One region of the Rhizobium sp. P43 genome, then DNA from elsewhere that is predicted to be linked to it. Evidence: riboswitches for the same ligand, from Rfam matches in the RefSeq annotation. Region 1 holds a riboswitch; the other holds the start of a gene.
What was found. Region 1 has a riboswitch for S-adenosylmethionine ahead of AC1PUL_RS15630 (O-succinylhomoserine sulfhydrylase). Riboswitches for the same ligand answer to the same signal wherever they lie in the genome.
Positions count from the first base shown of each region.

Region 2: it holds a riboswitch for S-adenosylmethionine, as region 1 does, so the genes downstream of both, metA (homoserine O-acetyltransferase MetA) here and AC1PUL_RS15630 (O-succinylhomoserine sulfhydrylase) in region 1, are expected to answer to the same signal.

Region 1 covers NZ_CM161539.1:3,118,900-3,130,084, forward strand. The annotation lists gene AC1PUL_RS15580 (hypothetical protein) at 87-518, shown strand; gene AC1PUL_RS15585 (response regulator) at 641-1,288, shown strand; gene AC1PUL_RS15590 (S24 family peptidase) at 1,407-2,075, shown strand; gene AC1PUL_RS15595 (thermonuclease family protein) at 2,089-2,802, shown strand; gene AC1PUL_RS15600 (tellurite resistance TerB family protein) at 2,876-3,289, shown strand; gene AC1PUL_RS15605 (transporter substrate-binding domain-containing protein) at 3,389-4,264, opposite strand; gene AC1PUL_RS15610 (glycosyltransferase family 2 protein) at 4,288-6,267, shown strand; gene AC1PUL_RS15615 (NADPH-dependent FMN reductase) at 6,329-6,883, shown strand; tRNA gene AC1PUL_RS15620 (tRNA-Gly) at 6,887-6,960, opposite strand; gene AC1PUL_RS15625 (2'-deoxycytidine 5'-triphosphate deaminase) at 7,034-8,125, opposite strand; SAM riboswitch at 8,206-8,284, shown strand; gene AC1PUL_RS15630 (O-succinylhomoserine sulfhydrylase) at 8,330-9,508, shown strand; gene apaG (Co2+/Mg2+ efflux protein ApaG) at 9,698-10,090, shown strand; gene AC1PUL_RS15640 (MYG1 family protein) at 10,168-11,094, shown strand; gene AC1PUL_RS15645 (putative bifunctional diguanylate cyclase/phosphodiesterase) at 11,141-11,185, opposite strand, start outside.
Region 2 covers NZ_CM161539.1:3,846,942-3,858,126, reverse strand. The annotation lists gene AC1PUL_RS19200 (ubiquinone biosynthesis hydroxylase) at 5-1,249, shown strand; gene AC1PUL_RS19195 (Trm112 family protein) at 1,291-1,488, opposite strand; gene AC1PUL_RS19190 (LON peptidase substrate-binding domain-containing protein) at 1,492-2,169, opposite strand; gene trxA (thioredoxin) at 2,256-3,230, opposite strand; gene AC1PUL_RS19180 (prolyl-tRNA synthetase associated domain-containing protein) at 3,298-3,801, opposite strand; tRNA gene AC1PUL_RS19175 (tRNA-Gly) at 4,077-4,151, shown strand; gene AC1PUL_RS19170 (aldose epimerase family protein) at 4,263-5,273, opposite strand; gene AC1PUL_RS19165 (vWA domain-containing protein) at 5,314-6,498, opposite strand; gene metA (homoserine O-acetyltransferase MetA) at 6,592-7,521, opposite strand; SAM riboswitch at 7,614-7,691, opposite strand; gene AC1PUL_RS19155 (DUF1737 domain-containing protein) at 8,927-9,133, opposite strand; gene AC1PUL_RS19150 (HpcH/HpaI aldolase/citrate lyase family protein) at 9,130-10,050, opposite strand; gene AC1PUL_RS19145 (hypothetical protein) at 10,161-10,391, shown strand; gene leuD (3-isopropylmalate dehydratase small subunit) at 10,556-11,161, shown strand.

The DNA.
Region 1 (11,185 bases):
GCAGATCATGAGGGTCGAGGCGGTTTGCCGCAAACATCGACAAATGTCCACGCCCGGCGAGACGGACGACAGGAGGAGACTCGATGATGATCATCCGAAATACGGTTTTCGCGGTTGTGCTGCTGTCCGCAGGCATCCCGGCTGTCGTCGCGCAGGAGACGAATACGGATCGCTATACGCTGGAGAAATCTGAAAGCGGCTTCGTGCGGCTCGATCGCCAGACTGGCGCCGTGACGCTCTGCACCGAGGCCGACGGCACGCTCACCTGCCGGATGGCAGCCGACGAACGGGCGGCTTACGACGAAGATCTCGCCCGGCTCGAAAAACGCGTCGAGGCGCTGGAAAAGCAGATCGCGGACGGGACGGCTGCCCGCAGTGGCGAGCTCCCGAGCGATGCCGAAATCGACCGCTCGATCGGCATCATGGAGCGCTTTCTGCGCGCCTTCTTCGGTCTGGTGCAGGAGTTTCAGGGTGAGCAGCAGGAAAACCAACAGGGAACCGTTCCAGACAGAACCTGATCCCGATCGAAAGCGTTCTCGTCCATTCGTTGCACGACCATTGTCTAGTGCCTCGCCAAGCGCTAAAAGATAACCACGCAATCGTGCGCAATATGACATCGCTCTTGGGAGGGAGCTGTGACATGGCTGCATCGACCTTCATCATCGCCGACGATCATCCGCTGTTTCGCGGCGCCCTCCGTCAGGCCGTGACCGGTATTGACGGAACGCAGACCATCATCGAGGCCGGCGATTTCGACGCCGCGCGCAAGGCGGCGTCTGACCATCCCGATGCCGATCTCATGCTGCTTGATCTTGCCATGCCCGGCGTATCAGGTTTTTCCGGCCTGATGGCGCTTCGGGCGGAGTTTGCAAGCCTGCCACTCGTCATCGTCTCCGCGACCGACGATTCCGTTACCATCCGCCGGGCGCTCGAACTGGGGGCTTCCGGCTTCATTTCCAAATCGGCCGGGATCGACGAGATAAGGTCGAGCATCCAATCGGTGCTCGAAGGCGATATCGCCACACCGACAAGCTATCAGGGCGGCCAGGAAACCGATCCCGACGTGGCCGACCTGATCAACCGGTTGCGCACACTCACCCCACAGCAGAGCCGCGTGCTCGGCATGCTCGGCGAAGGTCTGCTCAATAAGCAAATCGCCTATGAGCTCGGGGTGTCGGAAGCGACGATCAAGGCGCATGTCTCAGCGATCCTCCTGAAGCTCAAGGTCGACAGCCGGACCCAGGCCGTCATCCAGCTCGGCAAGATCAACATGGCCATGGTCGCCTGATCGACCGACAAAAGGATTTTATTCCTTTTTTAGCTTTACGAATGAGCTGTGCTGATCTATTGTTTTCGCCATTGTAAGGCCGGGGATCCAAGATGCTCCGACTTGAAGAGGCGCGAAGATGCTTTCGCATGACAGCATATGGGCCGCGATTGACCGGCTGGCGGAGCAGCATTCGCTGACGCCATCGGGTCTCGCACGCCGCGCGGGCCTTGATCCCACGTCATTCAACAAATCCAAGCGCGTCGGCGCGGACGGGCGCATGCGCTGGCCCTCGACCGAATCCATCGCCAAGGTGCTGGAGGCAACGGGGGCGAGCCTGGACCAGTTCATGCGCCATATTGCGCCGGAAGCCTTGCGCGGGGCGCCCCTGCCGCAGGGCGCATTTCCACCCCAGGCAAGCTCGATACCCCTGCTCGGCATGGCCCAGGCGGGCGCTGGTGGCTTTTTCGACGACGGCGGCTTCCCCGCCGGGCAGGGCTGGGATCTCGTCGAGTTTCCTGCAGCCCCCGGCCGCAACAACGGCGTCTATGCGCTTGAGGTGCAGGGCGAGAGCATGAAACCGCTCTACCGCGACGGCGACATTCTGATCGTCGAGCCAGGTGCTCAGGTTCGACGGGGCGACCGCGTCGTAGTCAAAACCCGGGAGGGCGAGGTCATGGCGAAGATCCTCGCCCGCCAGAGCGCAAAATCGATCGAGCTTCAATCTCTCAATCCCGACCATCCGCCACGCACTCTCGACACCAGTGATGTTGAATGGGTGGCGCGAATCATCTGGGCAAGCCAATAGGAAAACGGACCTAATGCGAGGGATCGGCACCTTCATCGCAGGCGCGGTCGGGCTGGTTTTGTGGGCCTATCTGGTCATGGCCGCAGGCGCGACACTGCGCGAAGACCCGGTTGACTACAATATCGAGGATCTCGACGTTCCGGACCCGTCGGAGCTCGATCTGCCGGAGGTGGGATCCTTGCCGGCCGATACGGCAGACCCTGTGCAGGTCGCCGAGCCGAGACGGGAGGTCCGCGCCATAGAACCCGATGTCTTCGGATCGCCCGCCTTTGCCGATACAGGCGACCTCGAACGGGTGGCGCCGCGTGCGCCGCTCTCGCAAGCAGCGCAACGCGCCAAGCCAAAAGTCGTTCTACTGCATCGCCCCGCGAGCCTTTCGGCCGGCGTCATATCCTTTGGACGGTATCAACGGGTCCGGCTCACCGACATCGTCGAAACGCCGTCTGACCGCATCTGTCCTTCTACGGATGGCACCTCCTGGCCATGCGGCGCCATGGCGCGGACGCAACAGCGGCTCTTCCTGCGCAACCGGTCGCTCAACTGCGAAACCGGCTCATCAGCCTGGGAGGGGGAGATCCGTACCCGATGCTGGGTCGGCCTTCAGGATGTCTCGTCCTGGCTGGCAAAGTATGGCTGGGCAGAGGCCGAGGAGGGCTCTGCCCTTGCAGTTCTGACTGAGGAAGCCCGCGCCGCAAGACGCGGGCTTTTTGGTGAGCCTGTTAGATGAGACCGCCTGCTCCCTTGAAACACCCTGCCCCGCCTCTTACTCTCTGCCCCACTGTAACTGGAAACCTTCTTACATGAACAAGCCCGTCTCTCCGGAGGAAGCCCTGATCTTCGTTATGGTCATGGCGTCTGCCGTCGATAATGCCATGGCCGAAAAAGAACTCGTCCGCATCGGCCAATTGATCGACATCCTTCCAGTCTTTGAAAACTTCGACAAGGAACGCCTGATCGAGGTCTCGCAACGCTGCGCCGGTCTCCTGGCTGGCCCGGAGGGACTGGATATTGCGCTGGAAACCATTCGCGACGCCCTGCCCGACTGGCTGCACGACACAGCCTATGCGCTTGCCGTTGAGATCGTTGCCGTCGACCTCACGCTTCGAGCCGAAGAAGTGCGTCTCCTCCAACTGCTTCGCGATCGCCTGGAGCTCGACAAGCTGACCTGTGCCGCGCTGGAGCGCAGCGCCTCGGCTCGCTATCGCCGGATCTGAACACCTGATCAGACTTTCGTCGGCAAGCCGTCGAGCCATTGGCTTGGCGGCTTTGTTTTCTTGCAGGCTCTTATTGCAGAACCGTGAGAACTGCTTCCATTAGAAGAGGCCCGCCGGGAAGTATCGAAGATAGATCTCTTCCAGCCTTCCGTCCTCCGACACCGCCGCAAGTGCGCTTTCAAGGGCGGCGGCCAGGGCTCCGTCCTGTCCCGCGACCATGATCGTCATTCCCTCGCCAAGATGGCGCTCAGACAGGAAGGGACCATCGAGGAACCGGCAGCACCCGGCAGCGGCCGGGCTCATCATCCAGAAAGAAAGCTGGAGTGCATCGGCAAAGACCGCTTCCACCTGTTTATCCTTGAGGCCCGCCATCAAGGCGGCCTGATCCTCAAAGGTCGTTGGGGTTATGCCGGTGAAGAAAGCTTTCAGCATCGAGTGATGTGCCGTATCGCGAACGACACCTACCTTTTTACCAGCAAGCGCCTCGGCATCCTGCCGGGGCAGGACAACATCGTTTCGCGTCAGGAAGCGCGCTGGCAACAGGAGATAGGGACGGGTGAAGTTGAACTTTTCACGCAGCTCTTGCGTCACGGCGACGCCCGCGATCACGGCTTCGCCCTGTCCGGCCTCCAGAGCCGAAGTCAGCTGTCCGTAAGGCAGAGCCTGGACCTGGCAGCGCGCCTCAAGCGCAAGCTCCTGACACAGCGCCCTTGCAAGATCGATATGGAAGCCGGTCAGCCGCCCGCTCTGATCGATGAAGTTAAACGGCGGAAAGTCCGTCGTGGTCAGGAAGCGTAGGCGGAGCACCCCGCTCACATCGGGGCGGACCAGTCGTTCGCGCGCATCGAACAGAACTGGCAATTCCGTGTTTTGCGATCGCGCTGGCGACGCGGACAACACCAGCATCGCGAAAAAGGCCAATCCGAAGAGCCACAACCCAACTAAATCTAGGGATGTAACTTTGCCGCGCATCACTATCATCTTCAACCGGGGTCAGGGTGGGGCGTTATCCGAACCGGATGACGTGTAGCAGCTTGGTGTGGACGAGGGAATACGGCCCGCGGATGGTTGCCGCGCGCCTCGGTTCAGATCGGGGGCAAGTCCAGCGGAGCGCAGTCGGCGCTGCCGAAGCGGAGACATGGACGCGGCTGAAATACGAGGCGCGTCTGCTGCATGTGCTCGGCATGTCGAAACCATTGATTGCGCGCATGGCAAAGCGAGCTGCCGCCAACGGAACCAGCGTCGAGGCCGAACTGCTTGCAAGCGGACTGATCGAAGAAGAGGCCTATTTTGCAGGCCTGGCACGGATGTATGGTTTGCCCTTTCTGCCAGAGATCGACCCATCGCTGCTTGTTGATTACGCCCATGGCGATACACAGCTTGCAGAACCGAGAATGCTGCGGCTGCACCATAGCGACCGGCCACCGGTCATGGCAGTCGCACCGCATATTGTGAACATGGAAGGACTGGCGAAACGCTTCGTTCGCGATGGCAAAAGCGCCAGCAGCCTCGTTGTGACGACGCCGAGTGCGATCCGTCGCGCCAGCTGGAAAGTCGGAGAGAACCGGCGCGTGGCTCATGCCGTGCGGGGATTATTCGACAGGTTGCAGCCCCTTTCAGCACGGCTTGTGGTGACAGGCGATCAGGGTTTCGTGGCCGGGGCCGGACTTTGCCTGATCTGTCTACTCGCGTTCATGGCACCGATGCTTGCTGCCATTGCAGCACACCTAACGCTCTCCCTCTTCCATGCCGCTGCGCTCATGCTGCGTTTGGCGGTCGTTTCCCATGGACGACGCCACCCGGTTTCCGACGCGAAACTTGAGTGTGATAGCGAGACACTGCCGATCTACACCGTCATGGTGGCGCTCTATCGCGAGGCCGATGTCGTACCACAACTGATCAGGGCCCTAGATACGCTGGACTGGCCGCGCAGCCTGCTCGACATCAAGCTGGTTTGTGAGGCTGACGATTGCGAGACGATTGAGGCGATCCGCCAGTCGAAGCCCGGCCCCCATGTGGAGGTTGTGGCGGTCCCGGCCATGGCACCGCGCACCAAACCCAAGGCCCTGACCTATGCGTTGGCCGGCGCGCGTGGAACGTTTCTCACGATATACGACGCCGAGGATCGGCCGCATCCGCAGCAACTGCGAGAAGCCTATCACGCTTTCCGACTGGGGCCGCCAGACCTCGCCTGTCTTCAGGCACCTCTGGTCATCGGTAATGCCGGGGAAAGCTGGCTCAGCGCCATCTTTGCGCTTGAATATTCCGCGCTTTTTCGTCGGATTCTGCCAGCGCTTGGGCATCATCGCATGCCTCTGCCCCTCGGCGGAACGTCGAACCATTTCAAAACGGCCCTACTGAGAGAAAGCGGCGGCTGGGATCCATACAATGTCACCGAAGATGCGGATCTCGGCATGCGCCTCTACCGTATGGGCTACCGTTCATCTACCCTGACTTTGCCGACGCTCGAGGATGCGCCGACCGAAATTCGGGTTTGGCTTGCCCAGCGGACACGCTGGTACAAAGGATGGCTTCAAACTTGGCTGGTCCTGATGCGCAAACCGCTGCAAACGGCGCGCGACATGGGCTGGCGGGCGTTCCTTGTCTTCCAATTGCTGGTCGGCGGCATGCTGATTGCGGCGCTCAGCCATCCCGGTCTGATTGTTTTCATCACCCTGCTCGTGATCTCGCTGATGCAGCCTCCCTCGGCGCAGCCAGATCTCTTCACCACCATGATGCTGGCCATGGACATTTTTAACATTCTCGGGAGCTACGCGATCTTCTTCGTGCTCGGGGCAACGCCGATGACGAAAGGCGAGAAGGCAGGCGTGGGCTGGAAATGGGCGATGATACCGGTTTACTGGATGGCGGTGTCGCTGGCGGCCTGGAAGGCCGTGATCGAGCTCCGGCTCAAACCGTTCCACTGGAACAAGACACCTCATCGCCCCAGCCGAACCGCTTTGCCGGCGACTGAGTGATTGCCCCGGACAGGTGGTCCTTCTACTCTGGGACAACACGATGCATCCGGAGACGACGACTATGGTGACATTGCTCGGTATTTCAGGAAGCCTGCGTAAGGGCTCCCTCAACACAGCCCTGCTGCATGCGGCAGCAGCCCTGCCCGCAGACGGCTACCGACTGGAAACAGCCGGCATCCAGGGCATCCCGCTTTATGACGGGGATCTAGAGGCATCGGACGGGATCCCACCAGCGGTCACGGCCTTGAAGGACAGGATCACCGCCGCCGACGGCATCGTCCTGTTCACGCCGGAATACAACAACGGCATTCCTGGCGCCTTCAAGAACGCCATCGACTGGCTGTCACGTCCCTCCTCCGACACGTCACGGGTCTTCGGCGGCAAGCCTTGCGCGCTTGTCGGCGCCTCGCCCGGAAATTTCGGCACCTTGCTCAGCCAGAATGCCTGGCTGTCAGTCCTGCACACCCTCGGCTGCCGAACCTTTTCAGAAAAGCGGCTGATGGTGTCTCGGGCTCACACGCTGTTCGACGGGGATGGCAAGCTGACGGATGAAGCGACGCAAAAGCGGCTCAGCGAGATGCTTGCAGCGTTTGCCAGTTTTGCGCGGCAGACATAAGGCTGGAGCGGGTGAAGGGAATCGAACCCTCGTATTCAGCTTGGGAAGCTGCTGCTCTACCATTGAGCTACACCCGCGACGGTCAGAGGAATCCAACAGTTCGCTGCTGGTGTCAAGCGCCGGCAGCCGGCTTTGCCGGAGCCTTGGTCGTCAAGGTTGGCGAAAATGCTTGGAGAGCTTCAGACCCTGCGCCTGATAGTTGGAGCCTAGCCCCGTGCCGTATAGGCCTTCCGGGCGCTCCTGCATGTGCTCGTAAACCAGGCGGCCGATGACCTGACCGTGCTCCAGGATGAAGGGCACCTCGTGGCTTCTGACTTCCAGCACCGCACGGCTGCCCGAGCCGCCAGCGGCCGCATGGCCGAAGCCGGGGTCGAAGAAGCCGGCGTAATGGACACGGAACTCCCCGACGAGCGGGTCATAAGGCGTCATTTCGGCAGCGTAGAGCGGGGGAACGTGGACGGCTTCGTTGGAAACCAGGATGTAGAACTCGTCGGGATCCAGGATCAGCTCGCCGCGCCCTCGGCTGTAGAGCGGTTCCCAGAAGTCGAGGACGTCGTGGGCGGCCTTGCGATCGACATCGATGACCGATGTGTGGTGCTTGCCGCGATATCCGATGAGACCGTCCGGCCCCGAGCCGGTCAGGTCTATGGACAACGCAATCCCACCGCCGGAAATGTTCGGCATGTCGCTTGCGACCAGCGTCTCCGCCTTGTGCAGGTCGAGCAGCTCGGCCTCGTTCAGAAGCGCGTGGCCGACGCGGAAGCGGATCTGCGACAGGCGCGAACCACGGCGGACGATGATCGGGAAGGTGCGCGGAGAGATCTCAAGGTAGAGCTGGCCCTTGTATCCGGCCGGCACCTTGTCGAATTCCTGGGCGTAGTCGACCATGACGCGGGTGAAGATGTCGAGGCGACCCGTGGAGCTCTTCGGATTGGCGGAAGCCGAGATCTCGGAGGGAAGGTCCAGGCTCTCCATCAGCGGCACGATGTAGACGCAGCCGGTTTCGAGAACCGCCCCCTGCTCCAGATCGATCTCGTGCAGCGTCAGTTTCTCGAGCTTGTGGGCTACAGTGCTGTTGCGACCCGGCATGAAGCTGGCGCGTACCCGCATCGCCTTGCCGCCCAGACGCAGGTCGAGGCTGGCCGGCTGGATCTGGTCCTTGTCGAGCATGACCTCGCTTTTCAGCTGGCCCTGACCGAACAAGGCACCGATCGCGCGATCGGACAAAATCCCTGGCTTCATGGTGGCTTTCCCAATCCTGTTTGGGCTCGACAAAACCAAAGGCCACCAATTGACGCAAGGCCTGCAAAGGCGTAATTGCAGCCTTATCCCGTGGTGATTTGGCCGGTCGGCTTGCAGCCACGTTAAACAAGTGGCTAAATAGACCGGGTTTACAAAACCGGTCCGTTCTCGCGACCGGTTTTTTTGTGTTCGAAAGGCACGTGCATGAGCAAGAACTGGCGCCCGGCCACCCAACTCGTCCATGGCGGCACGCTGCGCTCTCCTTATGGCGAGACGTCGGAAGCGATCTTCCTCACCCAGGGCTTCGTCTATGAAAGCTCGGAGGCGGCAGAAGCCCGCTTCAAGGGCGAGAACGACGGCTATATCTACGCCCGCTATGGCAGCCCGACCAATGACATGTTCGAAAAGCGCATGTGCATGATGGAAGGTGCCGAGGATGCCCGTGCGATGGCGTCGGGTATGGCTGCCGTTGCTGCTGCCGTGCTCTGCCAGGTGAAGGCCGGGGACCATATCGTCGCGGCTCGCGCGCTGTTCGGTTCCTGCCGCTATGTCGTTGAAACGCTCGCGCCGCGCTATGGCGTGGAATGCACCCTCGTCGATGGTCGCGACCTCGCCAATTGGGAAGCCGCGATCCGGCCGAACACCAAGGTCATGTTCCTCGAAAGCCCGACCAACCCGACACTCGAGGTGATCGATGTCGCCGGCGTGGCCAAGCTCGCTGACCAGATCGGCGCCAAGCTGATCGTCGACAACGTATTTGCAACACCCCTCTTCCAGAAGCCGCTGGAACTCGGCGCGCATGTCGTCGTCTATTCCGCGACTAAGCATATCGACGGTCAGGGCCGCTGCCTTGGTGGCGTGGTGCTCTCGTCCAAGGAATGGATCAACGAGAACCTGCACGACTATTTCCGCCACACAGGTCCTGCCATGTCGCCGTTCAATGCCTGGACGCTGCTGAAGGGCATGGAGACGCTGCCGTTGCGTGTGAAGCAGCAGACGACGAGTGCTGCCGCGATTGCCGATTTCCTGGCGGAACAGAGCGCCGTCGCCAAGGTCATCTATCCTGGCCGCAAAGATCATCCGCAGGCCGATATCATCGCCAAGCAGATGACGGGTAGCTCGACGCTGGTCTGCTTCGAGCTGAAGGGCGGCAAGGAAGCGGCCTTCAAGCTGCAGAACGCCATGGAGATCGTGAAGATCTCCAACAATCTCGGCGATGCCAAGAGCCTGATTACCCATCCAGCAACCACCACCCATAAGAACCTGACCGACGAGGCGCGTGCCGAGCTCGGCATCTCCGGTGGGACTGTACGCTTCTCCTGCGGCATCGAGGATACCCAGGACCTTCTCGATGACTTCGCACGCGCCCTGAAAGCCGTCTGAGCTCATCGATCGAATCGTCATGCAAAAATTTCAGCCGCGGGAAGCATCGCGGATGAGCAATTGACCTTGACGTGATCAGTCGCGTCGTTATCCCTTGAAAAGGCATGGTGTTCGTGTGTCGCCCTTGCTGCCGCCACAATGAACGCCATTTCTATTGGCATCGAAGGCAAGCTTTCGCAGGGTCCAGGCATGTATCGCGCTCTGACACGGGACATAGAGGTTCAAGTCGAACCTTACTATCTCGAGGAACAGTCTGACCCCGATGACAGCCGCTATGTCTGGGGCTACCGGATCGTCATCTCCAATCATTCTGCCAAGCCTGTGCGGCTGACTCATCGCTACTGGCATATCACCGATCAGAACGGTCAAATCGACGAAGTCAGCGGACCTGGTGTGGTCGGCGAGCAACCCCGGCTGGACCCTGGCGACACCTATGAATATTCCTCCGGCTGTCCGTTGGATACGCCTTCGGGAATGATGTATGGCACATACCGCATGGAAACCGACGACGGCGAGAGCTTTGATGTCGAAATCCCTGCCTTCTCGCTCGACAGCCCTGGAATGATCCGGACCCTCAATTGAGGATTGTCAGTTGAGTTGATCGGCCCCAGCCGCTATCTGGAGACATCGATCCCGACGTCGCCGAGGGCATATCCGGTATGAGCATAACCCATCTCGTAACCCATAGTGGCGGTTTTCATGCCGATGAACTGCTGTCGAGCGTTATCCTCACACGGCTATATCCGACGGCTCAGATCGTGCGCAGCCGGGCGCCGGAGTGGATCACACCCGCATCTGATCGCATCATCTACGATGTCGGCGGCGCGTATGATGACGCTCAACAGATTTTCGACCACCATCAGCGTGGAGCACCGCTGCGCGAGGACGGTCAGCCTTACAGCTCCTTCGGACTTGTCTGGAAGCATTACGGGCGTGCATATCTCGCCGACTGGGGTGTACCGGCCGATCATGTCGAGGCGGTTCATCAAAGCTTCGATACGAAATTCGTACTGCCCGTCGATTTGATGGACAATGGCGCGCTGAGCCCGGGAGCCGCCGGCCCGCTGGCAGACCTTACGCTGCCAAGCCTCTTGGAAACCCTGAAACCGGTGTTCGACGACAAGGAACCGGGCGCAGATGACAGGGCCTTTCATGCGGCTCTCGTGATCGCGCGCGCTGTCGTTGAGGCTGCCATCCGCCAGAGGGCGGCCAAGTTGCGCGCCGAGACCCTTGTTTTCGACGCCATTGCCGCGACTGGCAAAGGGCGCGTGCTGGAGCTGCCCATGGGCATGCCGTTCCGCCCCGCTATCGTGAAGGCTGGCGCCGACCACCTTCTGTTCGTCATCCATCCGCGTGACAAAGACTGGTGCATCACCGGGATCCGCAAATCGGACGACAGTTTCGACCAGCGAGCGGATTTGCCTGCGGCCTGGGCCGGGCTCAGTAACGGCGAACTGGAGACGGTCTCTGGCGTGAAGGGAGCAACCTTCTGTCACAACGGTCGCTTTATTGCTGCCGCCAATTCACGGGAAGCCATTCTGGAAATGGCAAAGATCGCCGTCGAGACGGCACTGCAACCGGCTTGAGGGTCTGTAAGACCTGTGCGCTGGATCTCGCCCGGCTATAGACCACTTATGCGAGGTTGACGTTGACAGGCTGGCGGGCGTCCACCATCAG
Region 2 (11,185 bases), 730 kb from region 1:
TGACATCAGGTCTACAAGAACAAAGGAATTCGCCATGCTGGATGTGCTCGTCGTCGGCGGTGGCTATGTCGGTCTTTCCGCGGCGGTCGCCATGAAACAGGCAGCACCGCATCTTGCGATCGAAGTTGTCGAAGCAGCACCCGAAGAGGCCTGGAAAAAGGACCCCCGCGCCTCGGCAATCATCGCGGCCGCAACGAAGATGCTCGACGTCTTTGGTCTGTGGGACAGGATCGAGCCCGATGCGCAGCCGATCAACCGGATGATCGTCACCGATTCGAAGACCTCCGATCCGGTGCGCCCCGTTTTCCTGACCTTCGACGGTGCGGTCGAGGACGGACGTCCCTTCGCGCATATGATCCCGAATGTCAGCATGGTCGCAGCTTTGCGAGACGCCTGCGCCGAGCGCGGCATCGCCATCCGCCACGGCCTTCGGGCGACGGGATTTCGCGATACCGGCCCGAGCGCCGAGCTGACGCTTTCGGATGGCAGCGTCGTTTCGACGCGGCTCGTTGTGGCCTGCGACGGTGTCCGCTCGAAACTTCGGGATCTCGCCGGCATCAAGACGGTGACCTGGCAATACGGGCAGTCGGGCATCGTCACGACGGTGGAGCATGAGCGCCCGCACGAGGGCGTGGCCGAAGAGCATTTCCTGCCGGCTGGCCCCTTCGCCATTCTGCCGCTCAAGGGCAATCGCTCGTCACTCGTCTGGACCGAACGCACGGAAGACGCGGACCGCCTCGTGGCGTCAGACGATCTGCTGTTCGAGGCGGAACTCGAGCGGCGCTTCGGCCATAAGCTCGGGACGATCCGGGCCACGGAAGATCGCCGGGCCTTCCCGCTCGGCCTGACGCTTGCCCGCGCCTTTATCGCCCCGCGTCTCGCTCTCGCCGGCGATGCGGCCCACGGCATCCATCCGATCTCCGGTCAGGGCCTCAATCTCGGCTTCAAGGATGTCGCGGCTCTCGCCGAAACCGTGGTGGACGCAGATCGCCTCGGGCTCGACATCGGCTCGGTCAACGTCCTTGAGCGCTACCAGATCTGGCGGCGGTTCGACACCTTCCGCATGGGCGTGACCACGGATGTGCTCAACCGTCTCTTCTCCAACGATGTGACGCCGGTTCGCGTGCTCCGAGACTTCGGTCTCGGCGTCGTCGATCGTATTCCCGCCGTGAAGAATTATTTCATTCGCGAGGCTGCCGGTGCAGCGGGTCGAAACCACCCCCGACTTCTCGGCGGCCAGAGCATCTGAGGTCATCCGATTACGGTCAGCTCCGGAACCGATCGCCGGCTCTAGGCCGGCATTTCGAGCTTGCGCGCTTCTGACACCAGCATGATCGGGATCCCGTCGCGGATCGGATAGGCGAGCCTGGCCTTTTCGGAGATGAGCTCGTTCTTGTCCCGGTCCCATTTCAGCATGCCTTGCGTCAGTGGACAGACAAGAAGCTCCAGCATCTTCGGATCAATCAGGCTGGTCGGATTATCGGCCATGGGTCACTGCAACATGGTGTCGGCGTCACCAAAGGTCCGGGCAAGCACGATCTCGGTAATGGCGATCAGGGTTTCGGCACGGGTCTTGAGATCAGGCGCCTCCAGAAGCGCCTGCTTTTCCGGCGGGCCGAAGGGCGACATCATCGACAGGGAATTCACCAATGTCAGGTTCGACGCGCGCTCGACGCTCTCCCAGTCCGCCTCCAACTTGTTGGCCTCCAGATAGGCCTTGAACGCAGCCAGGAGCCCCGCACGATTGACCTGCGCCTCATCCTCCGCCGACGCAAGATCGGCAACGAAGGGCGCAATGTGGAAGCTGCGGAACGGCTTCGTCGTCGTCGCCTCATCCAACAGCCGGAAACGGCAGACACCGGCGAGCGAGACGATATAGCGGCCATCGCCGGTTTCGGTGAAGGACGTGATGCGGCCGAGGCAGCCAACGGGGGCCAGGTTGGGGCGCTCCGGCAGGATATTGGCCTGCACTTCCGACATCGCCGGCTGGATCATGCCGATCAGCCGGTTCCCGGAGAGGGCCGCGTCGAACATCGCCAGATAACGCGGTTCGAAGATGTTCAGCGGCAGCTGTCCGCCCGGCAAGAGCAGCACGCCGGAGATGGGGAAGACCGGGACCGTCTCGGGTAAGTCCGCAGCCGTCAGATATCGGGCATTTCCCACTTGCATTGGAGCACATCCTGTCCGGAAAAGTCCGGCGTTCGTTCCTGCTTCTATCTGGGTCGCGGCGGCCAAAACTCAAGGCCGGCGGCAGCTCAAGAAAAGAGGATTGACGAAAGTCTGCGCCGTGCCATGACGGTTGCGGGATCCTTGGGGCCCCAAACCTCGAAGAACTGCAGGAGCTGCTTGCGTGCGCCGTCATCCTCGTAAGTCCGGTCCCGCTTCATGATCAGCAGCAGATGTTCTGCCGCTTCTTCGCGACGTCCTTCGACATTGCGGATCTTGGCAAGCTTCATCCGAGCTTCGTGATCGTCCGGGTTCAGCGACAGCGTATGTTCGAGTGCCACGGGATCGCCGAGCTTCCGGGCCTCATCGATCTGGTCCAGACGCTTCAGAACCGCCTGGATTTCGGCGGCCTTGGCCAGATCTTCCGGCAGCTGGCTCACGAGTTCGCGGGCCCTCTGGTGCTGGTTCGCCCCGATCATGCAATCGGCAAGCCCGGCAATCGCCTTGGTATTGTCGGGGTCCGCCTGGAGGATCGCCGCAAACAGCTGGGCTGCCCCATCGATATCGCCTGCGGCCAGCAGGCCGGCAGCCTCTTCCAGCACGGCAGCGATTTCAGCCGCCTGGTCCGCACCGGCCGGACCGGCAACCTTGTCGATGAAGGCCTTGACCTGGCTTTCGGGCAGTGCGCCCATGAACCCGTCGGCGGGGCGACCATTGACGAAGGCGACCACCGCCGGGATCGACTGGATGCCGAGCTGGCCGGCGACCGACGGATGGTCGTCGATGTTCATCTTGACGAGCTTGACGCGACCGCCGGCTTCCTTGACCGCCTTTTCGATGACAGGCGTCAGCTGCTTGCAGGGGCCGCACCAGGGCGCCCAGAAATCGACGAGGACCGGCTGGTTGCGCGATTCGTCCATGACGTCGCGGGCGAAATTCGCCGTCGTCGTGTCCTTGATCAGCTCGCCGACCGGAGCCTGACCCTCGGGAGCGCCACCAAACTGGGCCTTGGCCGTCATGGTCTGGTTGCCATAGCCGCCGTAAGGGTTGCCGTAGTCGCTCATCCTGTGCATCTCCCGCCTGTTTCGCAGCCCTTGCCGGGGCTGCCGTCCTTGCCGTTAAGATCGTATGTCAGGCCGTGACTTTCAAGACAAGCGGCGTATGCCCGGTCGCCTCCATGAAGCGGATCAGGTCATCGCGGCCGATCGAGGTCGTCGCATCATTGGAGAGCGGATGGCAGTTGATGATCTCGTGCTCCATCAGATCCTTGTCGAGCACGAAGGTGACGTTCTTGCCGGTATCGTTGATCGCACCGAGCGCCGTCACGGAGCCAGGGACGACGCCCAGATATTCCATCAGCTTCTCCGGCTTGCCGAAGGACACCTTGCTCGCCGCACCGATGATCGTGTGCACGGTCTTCAGGTCGACGGACGCATGTTCCTCGACCGTCAGCAGGAAGAAATTGTCCTTCTTGTCCTTCACGAACAGGTTTTTGGTATGGCCGCCAGGGATCTCGTCGCGCAGCGACACGGATTCGGCGACCGTGAAGACCGGAGGATGGCTCTTGGTCTTGTGGGCAATTCCCAGCTCGTCCAGAAAGCGGAAGAGATCGTCAGGCGTTTTCGGCGTCGTCATCATGGCCTCACTTGCAAAGTCGGTGTTTTCAGGCCCGTGCGTAACGGGATTTGTATCGAGGCATAGGCCCAAGACCGACATCCTGCAATCTTTCTTGCCGCCCAAAACCCCGCAAAAGCTGAGCTTTCTCAGCCTGTTGTGGCCACTCCAAATTTTTTTCGCACGGATCCGTCATTTCCCTGTTGCATTTGAAAATCGGTTGGGCCATATAGCGCCCGTCGCCGCAAGACGGACGGCCCACGATCCAGACACTACCCCAGGATCGCGGTTGATGAGCGGGTGTAGCTCAGGGGTAGAGCACAACCTTGCCAAGGTTGGGGTCGAGCGTTCGAATCGCTTCACCCGCTCCATTCTTCCTCCAAACAGTTTTTGAATTTGTGGGATTGATGGCCCCTTTGCGCGTCTTTCGTCGAAAAGCCTTGCCGGCCACAGATCACCCCGCAGCCGGCCCCCTCCTGACGTCAGCTCTTCGAAAACACGTAATCCGTTTCCTGGCGCAGCACCTCGCCGGGCCGCAGCACTGCGTTCGGGAAGTTCGGATGGTTGATCGCATCCGGCCAGACCTGGGTCTCCATGCAGAAGCCGGCAAAGGCGCCGTAACGGCGCCCTTTGAGGCCCGGAACGGCCGGCGAGACCTTGCCGCCGGCATAGAACTGCACGCCCGGCTCCGTCGTCAGGATCTCCATCGTCACACCGGAATTGACACTGCGCGCAAGCGAAACGCTGCGCTTGGCAACGCGGCTGCTCGAGAAACAGAAATTGTGATCGTAGCCGAGCTGCACCCCATCGACCTCCAGACGGATCGGTCGCATGTCGCGGAAGTCGAAGGCGGTGTTTTCGACAGGGCGGATTTCACCCGTCGGAATGAGGCGCTCGTCGACCGGCGTGTAGTGGTCGGCGGCAATCATCAGGTCGTGGCCGAGAATATCGGGGCGACCGTCAAGATTGAAATAGGCGTGGTGGCAGACATTGGCGATGGTCGGCTTGTCGGTCACCGTCTCATAGACCGCCGAGAAGACGCCGCCTGATTTGAGCGCGAAGCTCGCGCGGGTGCGCGTCGTCCCGGGATACCCCGCCCGCCCCTCCGGATCTTCGATCTCCATCACGACGTGATCGGTCGAATGCTCCAGGATCGTCCAGTTGCGCCGGCCCATGCCGTCGGAGCCGCCATGCAGATGGGTGATGCCCTTCTCGTTGAGCTCCAGCTGGTAGTCGACGCCATCCAGCGTGAAGCGACCGCCACCGATACGGTTTGCGCAACGGCCAGGCGTCGCGCCGAAATAGGGGGAATGGTCGAGATAACCGGCAAGGTCTTCGAAGCCGAGCACCAGCGGCGCATCGTGGCCGTCGAGCCTGAGGTCCTGTAGGACCGCGCCCAAGGTGATGATCGAGGCCGTCAGGCCACCGCCCGTCAGCACCACCTTCTCGACCGCCTCTCCCGTTGGCATCACGCCAAACACCGTCTTCGTCATCTTGTCGTTTCCTCGCCTCAAATTTTCATCGTCTTGTGTCTCAGCGCGAAAGCTCGCGGGCTGCGGCCTCCAGGCCGCCCAGCGTCAGCGGATACATCCGGTCACCGATCAGCCGCCGAATCAGTCCGACCGACATCGTATAGTCCCAGTTCGCCTGTGGCAGGGGATTGATCCAGAGATGCCGCCGGAAATGGTCGGTCAGTCGTGTGAGCCAGGCCGCCCCGCTCTCGGTGTTCCAGTGCTCGACCGAACCGCCGGGATGGGTGATCTCATAGGGGCTCATGGCCGCATCGCCGACAAAGATCAGCCGGTAGTCCGCGCCGAATGTCCTGATCACATCCACCGTCGCAATGGTATCGGCGTGACGGCGCTGATTGTCCTTCCAGACGCGCTCATAGGGGCAATTGTGGAAGTAGAAATACTCCATGTGCCGGAATTCGGAGCGTGCGGCAGAAAACAGCTCCTCGACCTCGCGCACATGGTCATCCATCGAGCCTCCGATATCGAAGAACATCAGGAGCTTCACGGCATTGCGCCGCTCGGCTTGCGTTTTCACATCCAGATAGCCGTGCTCGGCGGTGGAGCGGATCGTGCCTGCGAGATCAAGCTCCTCGGCCGCACCTTCGCGCACGAAGCGGCGCAGCCGTCGAAGCGCCACCTTGATGTTGCGGGTGCCGAGTTCGACGCGGTCGTCGAGATTGCGAAATTCTCTGCTGTCCCAGACCTTGACCGCGCGTCGATGGCGGCTTTGCTCCTGGCCGATGCGCACGCCTTCGGGGTTGTAACCATGGGCGCCGAAGGGCGAGGTTCCGGCCGTGCCGATCCACTTGTTGCCGCCCTGATGGCGCTCCTTCTGTTCGGCCAGCCGCTCTTTGAGCGTCTGCATCAACTTCTCGAAGCCGCCAAGGCTCTCGATCAGCTTCTTGTCCTCATCCGACAGATGCTTTTCCGCCAGCTTGCGCAGCCAGTCCTCGGGGATCGTCTGCCGATCGACGCCATCAGCGGCCCCCTCGCTCAAGATCCCGCCGAAAATCTCGGAAAACACCCGGTCGAAGCGATCGATGAATCGCTCGTCCTTCACCAGGGTGGTGCGGGCGAGATAGTAGAAGCCTTCGGGATCGAAATCGACGAGACCCGCTTCAAGGCCTTCGAGCAAAGCCAGGTATTCCCGCAGGGTCACGGGAACCTTCTCTTCTCTCAGGCGCAGAAAAAACGGCAGGAACATCGGACGACTATGGCTCGGTTCATCGGCGGCGGCATCCTGTCATAGAGCACCCCGCCTGTCCTCACAAAATCCGCGCCCGCCCCCGCGCCGCCGTCAGCCCGCCAGGTCCTTGCCGATCTCGTTCAGATCATAAGGCGTCATCTGGTAGATCTCGTTGATCCAGTTGCCGAACAGGAGATGCGCATGGCCGCGCCAGCGGTTGAGCGGGGTGAGCGTGTCGTCATTATGCGGGAAATAATTGTACGGCAGCTTGATCGGGATCCCCGCCGACTTGTCACGAAAATACTCGTCCCCCAGCGAGGTCGAATCATATTCGACATGGTTGAACATGTAGAGCCGGTTGGCGCGCTTCTCCTGCACCAGGCAGACACCCATCTCGTCGGATTCGAGCAGGATCTTCAGCTCCGGCACCTTCTCGATGTCGCCGCGACGCACTTCCGTCCAGCGGGAGACCGGCACCTGGAAATCGTCGGAGAAGCCGTTGAGATAGACGGAGGACGGCGCAAGGTTGCGGTGGCGATAGACGCCGAAGGCCTTTTCCTTCAGCGCATGCTTCGGCACCCTATGGAAGTGATTGATCGCCGCCATCGCTCCCCAGCAGACATTCATGGTCGAGTGAACATTGGTCTCCGTCCAATCAAGGATTTCCTCCAGCTCCGGCCAGTAAGTCACTTCCTCGAAGGGCAGCGTTTCCACCGGCGCGCCGGTGATGATGAAGCCGTCGAACTTGCGGTCCTTCACCTCGTCCCAGGTCTGGTAGAAGGAGAGGAGATGCTCCTCCGGCGTGTTCTTGGCCTTGTGGCCACCGACGCGCACCAGCGTCAGCTCCACCTGCAGCGGCGAGGCACCGATCAGCCGGGCAAACTGCACCTCGGTCTTGATCTTGTTGGGCATGAGATTGAGCAGGCCGATCTGCAGCGGGCGAATGTCCTGGCGAACGGCCATGGTTTCGGTCATCACCCGCACACCCTCATGCACGAGGGTTTCAAAGGCGGGCAGCGTATCGGGGATCCTGATCGGCATGTGACTCTCGACTTTCCTTGTCACGGCGGTTTCACACCGCGGAAACAAAAAACACCGGCAGCTTTTATATCGCCACCGGCCCTCGGAAAGTCTTCAAACTCGCCTCGGCCCTTTAGCGACTTATTTTACGTGGCTGCAAGCCGGCCGGCCAAATCACCACGGAACACGAGGCCTTTTACGCCTGTCACGGACGCGAATCAATGGGGAAGAGGATGGATGGGTGTGCCCTTATTTGTTCTCGAAGCCTGCCGAAGCCGAGCCGCTTCTCCCACTCGTAGATCGCATGGCTTGTGACTGGATCCTCGGGTCAAGCCCGAGGATGACAAAGTGTGAGGGGAGCGACAGGTATCCTCCACAACCGTTTCGATCGCACAACGCTTGAGGAGGATCCCTTCCTCCACGCTAGAGGTCGTCATCCTCGGGCTTGACCCGAGGATCCAGTCACAAGCCTTTCAAGGCCAGACGGCCACATCAAACCGCCCCACTTTTCGAAAAAAGGGGGACGACTTCCAAAAATCCCCCAACAAAATCAACGTCACAACTTTTTTTCATCCCCGCCCATTTTTCCCGCCTTACCCTAATCACCGTCCCGCCCTCGGATACACCTGACGATGCGATGTCAGGCGAGGCGGGGCCGGCGCCGGGGGCGCGTGCTGTCGCAGGCACAAATCCCCGGCCCGCTGCAACGGTCTCCCTCCGGACGAAGGGCTTGACGAGGGTGATGGGGTCGGATGCCCCAAAACCTGGATACCCTGATCGGAAGGACGTGCCTGAGAGGCACACAAACAAGGCGCCCGCGCTGTCGCGAACATCCAGACAGCGGGGCGAATAAAACGGCGGGGATGGCTTGGGATCGCCAATGATCCAAACTCATCCCCCGGGCGAGGGTCCCGGTCGGAATGGTGCACCATCCGGCGGGAACCTCCCGGGCCACCGGCCAGGCTGAAGCGTCATCTCGTATGACACTGCAGCCGGACCCGCGCCCGGTCATCCTCGGGCCTGACCCGAGGACCGTCGCCGCCTTGCCAGAGAGACGCATGCAGCGGGAAAAAACGCCGAACGAGGCGCCGGAAGGAGCCACATACATTACTTAGACAGGTTGCTTCTGGCGCCTCGTCCGAAACAAGCATTGATGACCCGGAGGGAGATGATCCCGACCGGCGGCGAAGCTTGGGCTTTTTGACAGTTCAGTGTCACCTCCCCCCATGCGGGGGAGGACGGAAAATCGAAGGCTTAGGCGAGCGCAAGCCGCCTAAACTTCAGATTTTCCTGGTGAGGGGATCAGTGCTGCGGGCACGACGAACAGACCCCCTCTCTGGCGATTTCTGATGTTTAGGCGGCTTGCGCTCGCCGAATTCATCGAAATCGCTTTCTCCCCCACCAAGGGGGAGATGGGAGAGCACGCTCACTGCTCGCCGAGTTTCATCGAGGGATCATAGTCCTTGCCATGCACCGTCTTTACCACGGCCTGGCCGCAATACATGCGGTTTTCGGCGGCGTTGAACGTGTGGCTCGGCGAGCCGTGCAGTTCCCAGCCCTTGTTGAGCGCGTCGGTCACGCGGTGGCAGAAGCTCGAATCATCCGGGCCGGTGAGGAAACGATAGACTTTCATGGCTTGTCCTTTCTGGCGTCGATCAAAGCGAGCTTGGCAAGCAGGCGGGCAGCCTCCTCGGCATGCAGTCGCTCGATCATTCGCCCGTCGATGTTGATGACATTGAGGCCCGCATGGGCCGGGTCGGAAAAGGCGTCGGCCACGATACGGGCCTCGGCAATCGCGGCATCCGAGGGGCCGAAATGGCGATTGGCAGGTTCGATCTGCACCGGATGGATCAGCATCTTGCCGTCAAAGCCCATGGCCCTGCCCTGCCCGCATTCCTCCGAGAAGGCTTGGAGGTCACGAAAATCGTTCGAGACGCTGTCGATCACGTCGAGCCCGTAGGCGCGGGCGGCGAGCACGACCTGCATCAGATAGGGCACGAGATAGGTGCGTCCGGGCGCTGCCGGAATACCGGTCGCCTTGCGCAGATCGTTCAACCCGACGACGAAGGCATCGAGCCGGCTGTCGCTGGTGCGCCCCGATGAGGCGATTGCCGCGGCATTCAGCACACCGCGCGGTGTTTCGATCATTGCCCAGATCCTGAGACCTTCCGCCGCATCGCTCTCGCTGAGCATGTCCGCCACGTCCTGCACCGTCACCGGCTCCTCGACCTTCGGGAGAAGAACGGCATCGGGCAGGGCGGCAAGGACCAGGCTGATGTCCTCGCGATAAAATGCGGTGTCGGCAGCATTGACCCTGATGATCCGCTCCCGGTGGCCAAGATCTCTATCTCTTAGGAAATTCAGAAGGTTGAGGCGCCCATCCTCCTTGCGGTCTTCGGCCACGGAATCCTCAAGATCGAAGATGACCGCATCGCAATCGAGGTCCGCCACCTTGTCCAGGGCACGGTCGTTGATCGCCGGAACTGTCAGGATCGAACGGCGAAGACGCGACGGGTGATGCGCGCGGAAGGAGGAGGCCTCTGAAGTCATGGCCGAGTTCTGGCAAGCTTTGCCCGGCCATGCAAGATGACAATTGGGTGAAAGGCCCTTGCAATGCCCTGGAATAAGGACCACCTTGGCATCTGAGAAAGGACACGATCATGCAGAATTTTCGATCCGCCGTTTACGCCCTCGCTGGCCTCGCCTTTGTCGGTCTCGCTGCCGCCTTCGCGGTTTCGCTGACGCTGGTGGTCGGTGCGCTCCTGACCGTTACGCTCGGCGCCCGCATGCTGATGGGCAAGACGAAGCGCGCTCCGGTCTACGTCAAGGCGAAGCGTCGCGAAGACGTGCGCGTCTGGAACGACGGCAAGGGCACGATCATCGATCTCTGATCTGGCCTTAGGCCGATCCTTCATCTCATCCGGGATCCGGATGAGATGCCTTTCGTTCGCGAAAGACATCGATCCAGCCTCTTCAAGATTCTCCTTCAATTTATTCCGGTTTTGCTCTATGGGCGGGTCATCAAACGCGCATTAGCCAGATCGAAGGCAGACTGATGGACAAGTTCGTAAAGCTCACCGGTGTCGCGGCACCGCTTCCGGTCGTCAACATCGACACGGACATGATCATCCCGAAGGATTACCTGAAGACCATCAAGCGCACCGGTCTCGGCACCGGCCTCTTCGCCGAAGCGCGCTACAAGGAAGATGGTTCGGAAAACCCGGATTTCGTTCTGAACAAGGCGGCTTACCGGAATGCCCAGATCCTGGTGGCCGGCGACAATTTCGGCTGCGGCTCCTCGCGCGAGCATGCGCCGTGGGCGCTGCTCGACTTCGGCATCCGCTGCGTGATCTCGACCTCGTTTGCCGACATCTTCTACAACAACTGCTTCAAGAACGGCATCCTGCCGATCGTCGTGAGCCAGTCCGATCTGGACAAGCTGATGGACGATGCCTCGCGCGGCTCCAACGCCGTGCTGACCGTCGACCTGGAAGCCCAGGAAATCACCGGTCCTGACGGAGGCAAGATCGCCTTCGAGATCGATGCCTTCAAGCGCCACTGCCTGCTGAACGGTCTCGACGACATCGGCCTGACGCTGGAGAAGGCATCGAGCATCTCGACCTTCGAGCAGTCCAACGCCGCCCAGCGCCCTTGGGCCTGAGCCTTGGCTGAGAAGTGACGTGAT